Regions from separate parts of the Mesorhizobium sp. P3_B5 genome, predicted to be linked through region 1. Evidence: predicted binding sites of a transcription regulator. Region 1 holds the regulator's gene; the other holds the start of a gene.
The links. Region 1 encodes PhoB, which activates phosphate uptake and scavenging genes when phosphate is short. Its sites were predicted from a motif close to TGTCATNNANCTGTCAT; they were not measured.
Positions count from the first base shown of each region.

Region 2: AC1DVW_RS03935 (RNA degradosome polyphosphate kinase) is a predicted target of PhoB. The motif match lies at 1,468-1,484, and genes of this name have one in related genera.

Region 1 is NZ_JBFUGR010000007.1:112,335-119,081, forward strand. Features, by position in the region: gene pstA (phosphate ABC transporter permease PstA) at 1-547, shown strand, start outside; gene pstB (phosphate ABC transporter ATP-binding protein PstB) at 565-1,389, shown strand; gene phoU (phosphate signaling complex protein PhoU) at 1,431-2,138, shown strand; gene phoB (phosphate regulon transcriptional regulator PhoB) at 2,158-2,847, shown strand; gene AC1DVW_RS19280 (ROK family protein) at 3,186-4,433, opposite strand; gene xylF (D-xylose ABC transporter substrate-binding protein) at 4,705-5,745, shown strand; gene AC1DVW_RS19290 (sugar ABC transporter permease) at 5,896-6,747, shown strand, end outside.
Region 2 is NZ_JBFUGR010000001.1:781,623-788,369, forward strand. Features, by position in the region: gene AC1DVW_RS03925 (FAD-dependent monooxygenase) at 1-1,138, opposite strand, end outside; gene AC1DVW_RS03930 (zinc-finger domain-containing protein) at 1,158-1,403, opposite strand; gene AC1DVW_RS03935 (RNA degradosome polyphosphate kinase) at 1,549-3,750, shown strand; gene ppx (exopolyphosphatase) at 3,750-5,282, shown strand; gene AC1DVW_RS03945 (DoxX family protein) at 5,275-5,697, opposite strand; gene AC1DVW_RS03950 (DoxX family protein) at 5,851-6,273, opposite strand; gene fumC (class II fumarate hydratase) at 6,395-6,747, opposite strand, start outside.

The DNA of each region.
Region 1 (6,747 bases):
GATCGAGGTCAACATCAACAATCTGGCCGCGGTGCCGTCGATCGTCTTCGGCCTTCTCGGCCTTGCCGTCTTCATCAACTTCCTCGGCATGCCGCGCTCGGCCGCTTTCGTCGGCGGCCTGGTGCTGACGCTGATGACGCTGCCGACGATCATCATCGCGACGCGTGCGGCACTGGCCGCCGTGCCGCCGTCGATCCGCGCGGCAGCGCTTGGTCTTGGCGCTTCCAAGATGCAGATGGTGTTCCAGCATATCCTGCCGCTAGCCGCCCCCGGCATTCTCACCGGCACCATCATCGGCCTGGCGCGCGCGCTCGGCGAAACCGCGCCGCTGCTCTTGATCGGTATGGTCGCCTTCGTTGCCGACTATCCGAAGACACCTTTCGATCCGGCGACGGCGCTGCCGGTGCAGATCTACCTGTGGGCGAACGAGGCCGAACGCGCCTTCGTCGAACGCATGTCCGGCGCCATCATCATCCTGCTGGTCTTCCTCATGGCCATGAACATCACCGCGATCGTGCTTCGGCGCCGGTTCGAGCGGCGCTGGTAGAAAAAAGGCATTTTGGTATGAACATCATGACCGAACAGTCCCTTGAAAACGCTGTGGGCGATAAAATGAACGCCAAGTCGAACGAAGTGATCAAAATGCGCGGCGACAAGGTCGGCGTGTTCTACGGCGAGAAGCAGGCGTTGTTCGACGTCAATCTCGACGTGCGCCTCAACCAGGTGACGGCGCTGATCGGCCCGTCGGGCTGCGGCAAGTCGACCTTCCTGCGCTGCCTCAACCGCATGAACGACACCATCGATTCGGCGCGGGTGACCGGCAAGATCACGCTGGACGAAGAGGATATCTACGACAAGAGCATCGACGTCGTCGAACTGAGGGCGCGCGTCGGCATGGTGTTCCAGAAGCCCAATCCGTTCCCGAAGTCGATCTACGAGAACGTCGCCTACGGCCCGCGCATCCATGGACTGGCCAAGCGCAAGGCCGACATGGATCAGATCGTCGAGTCGAGCCTGAAGAAGGCGGCGATCTGGAACGAGGTCAAGGACCGCTTGCAGGAACCCGGCACCGGCCTTTCCGGCGGCCAGCAGCAGCGTCTGTGCATCGCGCGCGCCATTGCCGTGTCGCCCGAGGTGATCCTGATGGACGAGCCCTGCTCGGCGCTCGATCCGATCGCCACCGCCCGTGTCGAGGAACTGATCGACGAACTGCGCCAGAACTACACGATCGTCATCGTCACCCACTCGATGCAGCAGGCGGCGCGCGTGTCGCAGCGCACGGCGATGTTCCATCTCGGCTACCTCGTCGAGGAGGGCGCCACCGACAAGATGTTCACCAACCCCGACGACAAGCGCACCCAGGACTACATTACCGGCCGGTTCGGCTGAGCGGTTCCGGCAGCGAAGTTTCAGGCACGAGGACTAGGATCATGGGTGAACATACCGTCGCATCTTTCGATGAAGAGCTGGGGCAGATCAGCAAGCTGATCCGCGACATGGGCGATCTCGCCGGCTCGATGGTCAGCGGCTCGACCAAGGCGCTGCTCAATTCGGACAACGCCCTGGCGCAGCGCGTCGTCTCCGACGACGCCATCATGGATGCGCGCCAGCGCGAGCTGGACGACCGCGCCATCACGCTGATCGCCAAGCGCCAGCCGATGGCCAACGATTTGCGCGCAGTGGTCGGGTCGATCCGCATGGCCGGCGACCTCGAGCGTATCGGCGATCTCGCCAAGAACATCGCCAAGCGCGTCGGCACCGTCGGCCTCAGCGTCACGCCGCGCGACCTGTCGCATTCCATCGATGCGATGGCTCAACTTGTGCTCATCCAGGTGCAAGGGGTGGTCGAGGAATATGCCGCCGCCGATGCGGCAGCGCTCGCCAAGCTCAGAAACGACGACGAGCGCATCGACGTCAAATACACATCGGTGTTCCGCGAGCTTTTGACCTACATGATGGAAGATCCGCGCAACATCACCGCGTGCACGCACCTCCTGTTCTGCGCCAAGAACCTCGAGCGCATCGGCGACCATGTCACCAACATCGCCGAAAATGCGTATTATGTTTTGACCGGCACGCAGCTGCCCGCCAATCGTCCGAAGCAGGACGAGACGGCGATGTCCGCGCCGGCGGCATGACGACAAGGGTGACCAGCCGATGATCGCGCCACGCATCATGGTGGTGGAGGACGAGGAGCCGCTAGGCCTGCTCCTCCGCTACAATCTCGAATCCGAAGGCTACCAGGTCGAGGTGGTGACGCGCGGCGACGAAGCTGAGATCCGCCTGCAGGAAAACGTGCCCGACCTGCTGGTGCTGGACTGGATGGTTCCGGCGGTTTCCGGCATCGAGCTGTGCCGGCGTCTCAGGATGCGGCCCGAAACCGAGCGGCTGCCGATCATCATGCTGACCGCGCGTGGCGAAGAGAGCGACCGCGTGCGCGGCCTCTCGACCGGCGCCGACGACTATCTGGTCAAGCCGTTCTCGACGCCGGAGTTCATGGCCAGGGTCAAGGCGCTGCTGCGCCGCGCCAAGCCGGAAGTGCTGTCCAGCGTGCTGAAGGTCGGCGACATCGTGCTCGACCGCGAATCGCACAGGGTCTATCGCAAGAAAAGCGAGATCCGGCTCGGGCCGACCGAATTCCGCCTGCTCGAGTTCATGATGCGTCATCCTGGCCGGGTGTTCTCGCGCAGCCAGTTGCTCGACAATGTCTGGGGCGAGACGATCTATATCGACGAACGCACGGTGGACGTGCATGTCGGCCGGTTGCGCAAGGCGGTCAACAATGGCCGCATGCCAGATGTCATCCGAACCATTCGGGGCGCCGGTTATGCGATCCGCGAAGACTAGGTCCCTCGGCGCGGAAGCGTTTATTGGTTGAATGCGTCCACTCCCGGACCTCACGCGTCGATGATTGGCTCAGCCCGCTCATGGCTTCGTCATCCTTGGGCGAAGCAAGGAGCGTAGCGACGCGGCGCAGACCCAAGGATCCATGCCGCGACCTCAAGGCGTTGCTACTGTGCAGAATTCTGCCCCGTTGAATTCTTTGACCGATTTCACGGCATGGATCCCAGGGTCTCCGCGACGGAGCTTCGCTCCTGCTTCGCCCTGGGATGACGACGTTGGGACGGCTTCGGCCAATCTCTAAAGTCGGCGACAATCTGCGGCATCAATGATTGACGTCGTCCTCAGGCCACGTCTTTCCCGATAGCGCCAGCCCGTGCCTGCCCGCCCGGCGCGAAGATCTCCTGGTCGACGAAGCTCAGTGCCCGCATGGCGCAGCCTTCGCGGATCAGTGGCAATTCGTTCGGTTCGGTGTCGAAGGAGATCGATTTCGAGTGCTGGCCGCCGGCGGTCTGGGCGATGGCCTCGCGCAGCGCCGGTTCGATCAGGTCGAAGGCGGCGGCGCTGACGCCGACCATGGCGACCGGCGCCGGATCGATCAGCGCAAACAGGCTGCCGAGGCCGAAGCCAAGCGCTTCGCCGGCCTTGCGGTAGGCCTCGCGCTCCGGTCCGTCTTTCTCACGTGCCGCGACGGCGAGCGCCCGCATGTCGGCGTCGCTGACATCGGCGACCGGCTCGGCGTCCTCGCCCAATTGCCTGGCGTTGCGCCAGATGGCGTAGTTGCCGGCATAGGCCTCGACGCAGCCGCGCCGCCCGCAACGACACAGCGCCCCGCCCGGGCGATGGATCATGTGGCCGAACTCGCCGCCCGAGGAATGGGTGCCGGTGAACAGCTCGCCCTTCAGCACCAGTCCCATGCCGATGCCGTGCGACAAAAGGATGGCGATGAAATCGTCGTGGTAGCGGACCGGATCGCGCCACTGCAGCGCCACCGCCATCATGTTGCAGTCGTTTTCCATGGTGGCCGGAATGCCGAATTCGCCTTCCAGTATGTCGGCGAAGGCGATGTCGGTCTGCGGCGTGATCGGCGACCACAGCATGGCGCGGGCGTGCGAATCGGTGATGCCCTGGATGCCCATGGCGATGCGGGCGACGCTGTGGGTGTCGAGGTCGGGATCCTCGAGCCGACGCCTGACTATGGCGACACATTCGCCGATCAGTTCGTCGCGCGGCATGGTCAGCGTGTCCAGCCGGCGCTGCTCTTCGGCCACCACCTGGCCGGCGTAGTCGATGACAGCGACGGAAAGGAAATTCAGCGACAGCACCACTGTCATCACAGCGGCTGCTTCCGGATTGAGCCCGAGACCGACTTGCGGCCGGCCGCGTTTCAGCGAAACAGCTTCGCTGGCCTTGCTCTCGGCCAGGATGCCTTCCCCGATCAGGTCGGCGGAGATCGCCGATATGGTCGAGTGGCTGAGGCCGGTGGTCGCCGCGATCTCGGTCCGCGACGGCTGGCCGGCGCGGCGCACGGCCGAAAGCACCATCGCCCGGTTGCGGCGGCGCAAATCGTCGTGGCGGATTCCAACCGACATCTTTTTTGTTTTCCTCCCGGTCGTCCTCGCGGCCTCTGATGATATTGAAGGCAGTCGGTGACACCGGCCAAATATTGGCAGAAGCCGGCGGCACTGTCATTATTTATTGCGAGCCTCGAAAAAAAGTCAGCGACACATCAAAATCCATCAGAATCGATGTTGACAGCGCTCCGACGTTGGACCACTATTTTTTCGAGGCTCGAAAAAATAGAGCCTTTGTGCCGGCCTTCGGGCCAGTTTGTCGCGCTGCGCGCGATTTAGGGAGGATATCATGAAGAAATTTGCAGTCGCCATGCTGGCGGGTGTCGCCATGTCGTTGACGTTGGCGTCGGTCGCACAGGCGAAGGACAAGGTCATTGGCGTTTCGTGGTCGAATTTCCAGGAAGAGCGTTGGAAGACCGACGAAGCGGCGATGAAGACGGCGATCGAGGCCGCCGGCGACAAGTACATCTCCGCCGACGCGCAGTCCAATCCCGGCAAGCAGCTGACCGATGTCGAGAGCCTGATTTCGCAGGGCGCCAACGCGCTGATCATCCTTGCGCAGGATGCATCGGCCATCGGCCCGGCGGTGCAGAAGGCACTGGACGAAGGCATTCCGGTCGTCGGCTATGACCGCCTGATCGAGAACAAGGATGTCTTCTACCTGACCTTCGACAACAAGGAAGTCGGCCGCATGCAGGCCCGCGAAGTGTTCAAGGCCAAGCCGGAAGGCAACTACGTCTTCATCAAGGGCTCGGGTGCCGATCCGAATGCCGATTTCCTGTTCGCCGGTTCCATGGAAGTGCTGAAGGAAGCCATCGACGGCGGCAAGATCAAGAATGTCGGTGAGGCCTATACGGACGGCTGGCTGCCCGCCAATGCCCAGAAGAACATGGAACAGTTCCTGACCGCCAATGACAACAAGGTCGATGCGGTGGTTGCAGCCAATGACGGCACCGCCGGCGGCGTCGTCGCCGCGCTGACGGCTCAAGGGTTGGCCGGAACCGTGCCGGTGTCGGGCCAGGACGGCGACCACGCCGCGCTGAACCGCATCGCACTCGGCACGCAGACCGTGTCGGTGTGGAAGGACGCGCGCGAACTCGGCAAGAACGCCGCCGAGATCGCCTCGCAGCTGGCCGACGGCAAGAAGACCGGCGACATTGCCGGCGCCAAGGACTTCACGACGCCTGGCGGCAACACCGTCAAGTCGCTGTTCCTGACCCCGGTTGCCATCACCAAGGACAACCTCAACGTCGTCATCGATGCCGGCTGGATCAAGAAGGACGAAGTCTGCGCTGGCGTCACTGCTGGCAGCGTTGCGGCCTGCAACTAAAACCGGACCGCTATCGGTTCCAAATTTCGGCGCCGCGGCCCAAAAGCCGCGGCGTTTCTCAAGGGGCTTTCCGCTTCAAATGATCGCGGAAAGCAAATAGCATCCATGTTCCGGCATCCGCGCCAGACGGCAAACCGGTGGGAGGATAGCATGACCGATACGACCTCTAATCAGCCGGTCGCCAGCACTGCCGCAGACCGGGCGCGTGCATCCGAACTCAGCGCCGTCGGGCGGTTCCTCAGGGCTACCGAGCTCGATACGCGCATGCTCGGCATGGTTGGCGCGCTGCTGGTCATCTGGATCGGCATACACATCCTGTCGGGCGGGCTTTTCCTGACGCCGCGCAATCTGTGGAACCTGTCGGTGCAGACCTCCTCGGTCGCGATCATGGCGACCGGCATGGTGCTGGTCATCGTCATGCGCAACATCGACCTTTCGGTCGGTTCCGTCGAAGGCGTGATCGGCATGATCATGGGCGTGGCGCAGGCCGAATTCCTCATTCGCGTCATCGGCTTCCAACTTGGAAATCCCTGGCTCTGGATCATCGCGCTGGCCGTCGGCGTGGTGCTTGGTCTGCTGATCGGCGCGTTCCAGGGCTTCATCATCGCCTATATGGAGGTTCCGGCCTTCATCGTGACGCTGGGCGGCCTGCTGGTCTGGCGCGGCATGGCATGGCTGATCACCAGCGGCCGCACGGTCGCGCCGCTCGACGCCACCTTCCAGCTGATGGGTGGCGGACCACGCGGCTCGATCGGCGCCACGGCCAGCTGGATCGTCGGTGTCGTCGCCTGTGCGGCGGTTGCCTTCGCGCTGCTCAACGGCCGCTCGCAACGCAAGCGGTTCAGCTTTCCATTGCGCCCCGTCTGGGCTGAGACCTTGCTTGGCGTGGTCGCTTGCGTGGCCATCCTCGGCGCCGTCTGGATCGCCAATTCCTATCCATGGCCGATCGGCATCGTGCGCCAATACGCGCAGCAGAACGGCATCACCCTTCCCGAAGGCGGG
Region 2 (6,747 bases), on a different contig from region 1:
GGTTGCGGGCCATCGCCACCGGCCCCGCAGCATGCCAGGCGAGCCGGTTGACGGCGCCACGGCGGGCAACTTTTGCTACACGCGGACGCCGTTCCTGTTCCCACGCGGCAAGCGCACCCTGGAGATCGGCAGGCAAGGCGGCGACGAAGCCGGCAAGCGTTGCGGCATCCTCGATCGCCATCGCCGCGCCCTGTGCGGCAAACGGCGTCATCGCATGCGCCGCATCGCCGATCAGCGCGATGCCATCCGAAGTCGTCCAGGGCTGGCGCTGGTCCACTGTATGGATCGGCCACGCCGTCCACGGCCCGGCTTCTTCGACCAGCCGGGCCAGTGCCGGCGCCGTGCCGCGCATGGCGCTGGTGAGGATCTTGACGTCGGCATTGCCGGACCAACCCTCGGCGATGATCTCACCCTTGGTGAACGCAGCAAGGTTGAAGGCGGTGCCTTTGCTGACGGGGTAGGCGACGAGGTGGAAGCCGGGATGCAGGAAGGAGGTGACGCAGTCGGTTGCAGCGATCGCCGCGAAGGCTTTTCCGGCGGCGCTGTCGGCGCTGACCGTGGCGCGCCAGGCGAGTTCGCCCGAAAACCGGTTTCTGGACGAAAACCCGGCAGCAGCACGGGTCGCCGACCAGACACCATCGGCGCCGATCAGCAGGAACCCCTCGGCCTCGACGCTCTTGTCGCCAATCTCAGTCGTTGCGATGAGGCCATGCGGCCCCTTGGCGACGCCGCTGACGCGCGCGCCGGTGACAAGCTTGATGCCAGGCAATTCCGCCACGCGCGCCATCAGCGCGTTTTGCAGATCGGCGCGGTGAGCGACGAGGTAGGGGGCCTGCCAGCGCTTTTCGGCCAAGTCGCCAAGCGGGACGCGCGCCAATTCGCGCAATGTTCCTGCATCCCTAAGCACGACCGCCTCCGGCCGCACCGCTGCCGGCGACAGCCGGTCGAGCACGCCGAGCTGGCGAAGGATGCGCGTTGCGTTGGGGGAAAGCTGGATGCCGGCGCCAGCCGCTTCGAGGCGCGGCGCTTGTTCGAACAGCTTTATCGGATAGCCGCGCTCGGCGAACGCTAGGGCAGCGGTCAGCCCCGCAACACCCGCCCCGGCGATAACGATCTGCCGGGACTGCATGTCGCTCATTGGGATCGTCGCGAAAGAATCAGGCGGCCTGGTCGATATACAGGCACCCGGCCGGCGCCGTTTCCGTTGCCTTCAGCTTTGACGAATAGCGATAGAGCGTCGAGCAATAGGGGCAGACTTTTTCATCGTCGTCGCCCATGTCGAGAAACACATGCGGATGGTCGAAAGGCGGATTGGCGCCGGTGCACATGAATTCCCTGACGCCGATGTCGATCGCCGCGTGGCCCGCATCGTTCTGGAAATGGGGAATGGAACCGCCTGCCATCGTCGTCTCCTTGCTCTCTCGTAGAATTGCATCTGGATCATAACCCGTCTCTTTGCAAGATCGATGAAATGAAACTGTCGCAAAAGCCTGTCACAGGATAAGTTAAGCCGGTTAACCGGCTGAGCGGTCGAGAAGAGCAGGAACCATGAACGAACTGAAGCCGGTACAGAGCGAATTCACCACCGTGGAGAAGGCCAGCTCCGAAGGCGGCAACCCCGACCGTTTCGTCAACCGCGAGTTTTCCTGGCTGCAATTCAACCGCCGCGTTCTCGAAGAATCGCTGAACCTCAATCATCCGCTGCTCGAACGCGTCCGCTTCCTGTCGATCTCGGCAGCCAATCTCGATGAGTTCTTCATGGTCCGCGTCGCCGGTCTCGCCGGCCAGGTGCGCGAGGGCATCACGCTCAAGAGCCCGGACGGCCGCACGCCGGAGCAGCAGCTCGAACAATTGCTGCGTGAGGTCGAGCGCCTGCAGGAGGACCAGCAGAAGAGCCTTTCGGCGCTGATGCTGCTGCTCAACAAGGAAGGCATAGAGAGCATCGCCCGCGACGCCCTGACCAAGGACGAGAAGGTCTGGCTGGAAGACCATTTCCAGGAGCAGGTGTTTCCGGTGCTGACCCCGCTATCGATCGACCCAGCGCACCCGTTCCCGTTCATTCCCAATCTCGGTTTCTCGATGGCGCTGCAACTGCGTCATCGCAAGAATGGCGAGGAGATGAGCGCGCTGTTGCGCCTGCCGGTTGCATTGAAGCGCTTTATCCGTCTGCCCGACCGCAAGCATCATGTCCGCTTCATCCCGCTCGAAGAGGCGGTCGGCCTCTATATCGGCAAGCTGTTCCCCGGCTACGAGGTCAAGGGCTCCGGCACATTCCGCATCATCCGCGACAGTGATATCGAGGTCGAGGAAGAGTCCGAGGATCTCGTGCGCCTGTTCGAGACGGCGCTGAAGCGCCGCCGCCGCGGCTCGGTCATCCGCATCGAGTTCGACAGGCTGATGCCCAGCGAGTTGCGTGACTTCGTCGCCGGCGAGCTTGGCGTGTCGTCGAGCCGCATCAGCGTTCTGACCGGTCCGCTGGCGCTCAGCCAGATCTCCGAAATCGTCGCCGTGGCCCGCGACGACCTCAAGTTCACGCCCTACAATCCGCGCTTTCCCGAACGCATCCGCGAGCATGGCGGCGACTGTTTCGCCGCCATCCGCGAGAAGGACATCGTCGTTCACCACCCTTACGAATCCTTCGACGTGGTGGTGCAGTTCCTTCGCCAGGCGATGGCCGACCCGGAAGTGGTGGCGATCAAGCAGACGCTGTATCGCACCTCAAACGACAGCCCGATCGTGCGGGCGCTGGTCGACGCCGCCGAGGCCGGCAAGTCGGTGACAGCGCTGGTCGAGCTCAAGGCGCGCTTCGACGAGGAGGCCAACATCCGCTGGGCGCGCGACCTCGAGCGCGCCGGCGTCCAGGTCGTGTTCGGTTTCCTCGAACTGAAGACCCACGCCAAAATGTCGCTTGTGGTGCGGCGCGAGGACGGCAAGCTGCGCAACTACGTGCATCTCGGCACCGGCAACTACCATCCGGTCACCGCGCGCATCTACACCGACCTGTCCTTCTTCACCACCGATCCGACCATTGCGCGCGATGTCGCCCAGCTGTTCAACTTCATCACCGGCTATGCCGAGCCGACCGATGAGATGCGGCTGGCCATTTCGCCGTTTACGCTCAGAAGCCGCATCTTGAAGCACATCGCCGACGAGGTTGGCCATGCGCTCGAGGGCAGGCCAGCGCGCATCTGGATGAAGATGAACGCGCTCGTCGACCCTATCATCATCGACGCGCTCTATGACGCCAGCCGTGCCGGCGTCGAGATCGACCTCGTCGTGCGCGGCATCTGCTGCCTGCGGCCACAGGTGCCGGGCCTGTCGGAAAACATCAGGGTCAAGTCGATCGTTGGCCGTTTCCTTGAACACAGCCGCATCTTTTGCTTTGGCAACGGCCATGGCCTGCCGTCCGACGAGGCGATCGTCTACATCGCCTCGGCCGACCTGATGCCGCGCAATCTCGACCGCCGCGTCGAGACCATGGTGCCGATCACCAATCCAACTGTGCATGAACAGATCCTTGGCCAGATCATGCTGGGCAACATCATGGACAACCAGCAAAGTTTCGACGTATTGGCAGACGGAACCTCCCGGCGCGTGATGCTGGAGGAGGGTGAGGAACCGTTCAACGCGCAGGAATATTTCATGACCAATCCGAGCCTGTCGGGACGGGGCGATGCGCTGAAGTCGCATGCGCCCAAGCGCATCGCGCAGTTCAAGCGCCGCAAGAAAAACGCCGCAGCGTCCGGCTGATGATTGCAACGTCCCAGGGCCGGCTTCAGGACCGCCGACCGCTGTCCATCATCGACATCGGGTCGAACTCGATCCGCCTTGTCATCTATGAAGGGCTGGCGCGTTCTCCGACCACGCTGTTCAACGAAAAGATGCTGGCCGGCCTCGGCCGCGGCATCGTTTCGACCGGAAAGCTCGATCCCGAGGCGGTAACGCGCTCGATGGAAGAATTCCGGCGTTTCCGCGCCCTTTCCGACCAGGTCGGCGCCGAGCACATGTATGTGCTGGCGACCGCCGCCGCCCGCGAGGCGGTCAATGGTCCCGACTTCATCCATCGCGCCGAAGATGTGCTCAAGACCGAGATCCGGGTGCTGAGCGGCCGCGAGGAGGCGCATTATTCGGCGCTCGGTGTCATCTCAGGCTTCCACCCGGCCAACGGCATTGCCGGCGACCTTGGCGGCGGCAGCCTGGAACTGATCGACGTCAATGGCGAGGCGATCGGCGACGGCATCACGCTGCCGCTGGGCGGCCTGCGCCTGCAGGACATGGCCAAGAACTCGCTCGCCCAGGCGGCAAAGATTGCGCGCGAGGAACTGGCGCGGGCAAAGCTGTTGAAGGGCGGGCAGGGCAGGGCCTTCTATTCGGTCGGCGGCACCTGGCGAAATCTTGCCCGGCTGCACATGGAAATGAGCAACTATCCGCTCGGCGTCATGCACCACTACGAAATCAGCGCCGACAGTGCTGCGAACTTCCTGAAGCAAGTGGCCAAGGGCGAGATCGAGAAGGTGAGGGGCATCGAAGGCGTCTCCAAGAATCGTCGCTCGTTGCTGCCCTATGGCGCGATCGTGCTGCAGGAGATCATGGCGGCGATGCAGCCGTCGAAGATCATCGTCTCGGCGCTCGGCGTACGCGAGGGCTTTCTTTATTCGCTGCTGGGTGAAGCCGAGCAGAAGGCCGATCCACTGATTTCCGCGGCGGAGGAACTGGCCCAGCTGCGCTCGCGCTCGGTCACCCATGCGCATGAGCTTGTCGAATGGACGGGCAAGGCCTTCGCTGCCTTCGGCATCGACGAGACCGAGGACGAGGCGCGTTATCGTCAAGCGGCCTGCCTGCTTGCCGACATCGGCTGGCGCGCGCACCCGGAATACCGCGGCAAGCAGTCGCTCAACATCATCGCCCACGCCTCCTTTATCGGCGTCGATCACCCTGGCCGCGCCTTCCTGGCGCTTGTCGGCCTGTTTCGCCACGAGGGCGTGTTCAACGAGGCCGTCCCCGAAATTCGTGGATTGGCGACGCCGCGTTATCTCGAGCGGGCCCGCGTGCTGGCGGCGATGCTGCGCGTCGTCTACTTGCTGACGGCGGCAATGCCGGGCGTCATGCCCAGGCTGAAATGGGAACCCCGCCCCAATGGCGCACTGGCGCTGGTGCTGCCGGCGTCGCTGGCCGATCTCTACGGCGAGCGGCCGGCGGGCCGGCTGGCGCAGCTGGCAAGGATCACCAACCGTCGGCTGGTGCTGGCCGTCGAGGGCGGGCCGAGCATTTCGGTCAAGTAGCCTCAGACCCGATCCCGAATGTTCGGCCGTCGATGGAATAGGCACCTGCACCAGCCATCGCCAGCGCCAGGAAACCGCCTGCTATGGCGATGTCCTTCATCAGCATCTGTGAATGCAGGAAGCTCAGCATCGGGTCGTCGGCGCCTTGTCCGTAATGGCCGATGAAGCCGGCAACGACGCAGAACGCGGCCAGCAGCAGCGCCACGATCGGCGTCTTGAAGCCGACCAGGATGAGCAGTCCGGCGATCAGCTCGAACAGCCCGGTTCCCCAGGCCGCCAGCGTCGGCAGCGGCAGGCCGAGGCTGGCGAAATAGCCCGTCGTGCCGGCAATGTCGGCAAGTGCATGGAAGCCCGAGGGAACAAACAGGGCGACAAGCAGCAAACGGGAAAGCAGCAGCAATGCGTTGCGGGGCATGGTTACCTCCGTGTTGGTCGGGCCGGCTGACCCATTCCTTATCCCGACGCCGCGATTCTAGCAGGAATCGGCTGACGGGGACGCATGCACAGACAACGAAAAAGGGGCCCGGAAAATTCCGGACCCCCATGTTGCACTGCTTGTGATTGGGCTTCAGGCGCGCTTGGCGTCGATCGAATAGGCACCGGCACCCGAGGAGGCCAGCAGGATGAACCCGCCCGTAATGGCGAGATTCTTGAGAAACTGGATCATCTGCATTTGGTCGGCCCAGCCGGTGTGGGCGACCAGCCCGGTGGCGACGGTGAAGATGGCGAGCACCCAGGCGGCGATGCGGGTCTGGAAACCGACGAGGATGGCGAGACCGCCGACAAGCTCGATCAGACCAACGACGATTGCCGTCACGGTCGGCAACGGCAGGCCGAGGCTACCGAAGTAGCCGGCGGTGCCGGCAATCGCGGTGAGCTTGCCGAAACCGGAAAGCAGGAAGATGACCGCGAGCAGGATGCGGCCGAGCAGGATTGTGGTTGAGGCATTGGAAGCGGCGCCGGAACCGGCGACTGAACTGTTGATGGACATGGTGACTCTCCGGGAGGTTGCGAATACCTCCTCCAGATAGTTCAGGTCGACTGTTCACCAAAGATGCCTATCCGGCGACAGTTCGTTCACCGAGATAACGCTTTTGTGATCGAGTGTGACTTCAGCCTGGATGCGTCATGTCCTCGGGCCGCACCAGCCGGTCGTAGTCGGCCTCGCTGACCAGTCCGGTTGCCAGCGCTTCCTCGCGAAGGGTCGTGCCCTTCTTGTGCGCGGTCTTGGCGATCTTGGCCGCATTGTCGTAGCCAATGGTCGGCGCCAGTGCCGTCACGAGCATCAGCGAGCGGTCGAGTGCCGCCTTGATGTTGTCTTCCCGCGCCTCGATGCCGACGACGCAATTGTCGGTGAAGGACACCGAGGCGTCGGCCAGCAGTTGCACCGACTGCAGGAAGTTATAGGCCATCAGCGGATTGTAGACGTTGAGCTCGAAATGGCCTTGGCTGCCGGCGAAGGTCA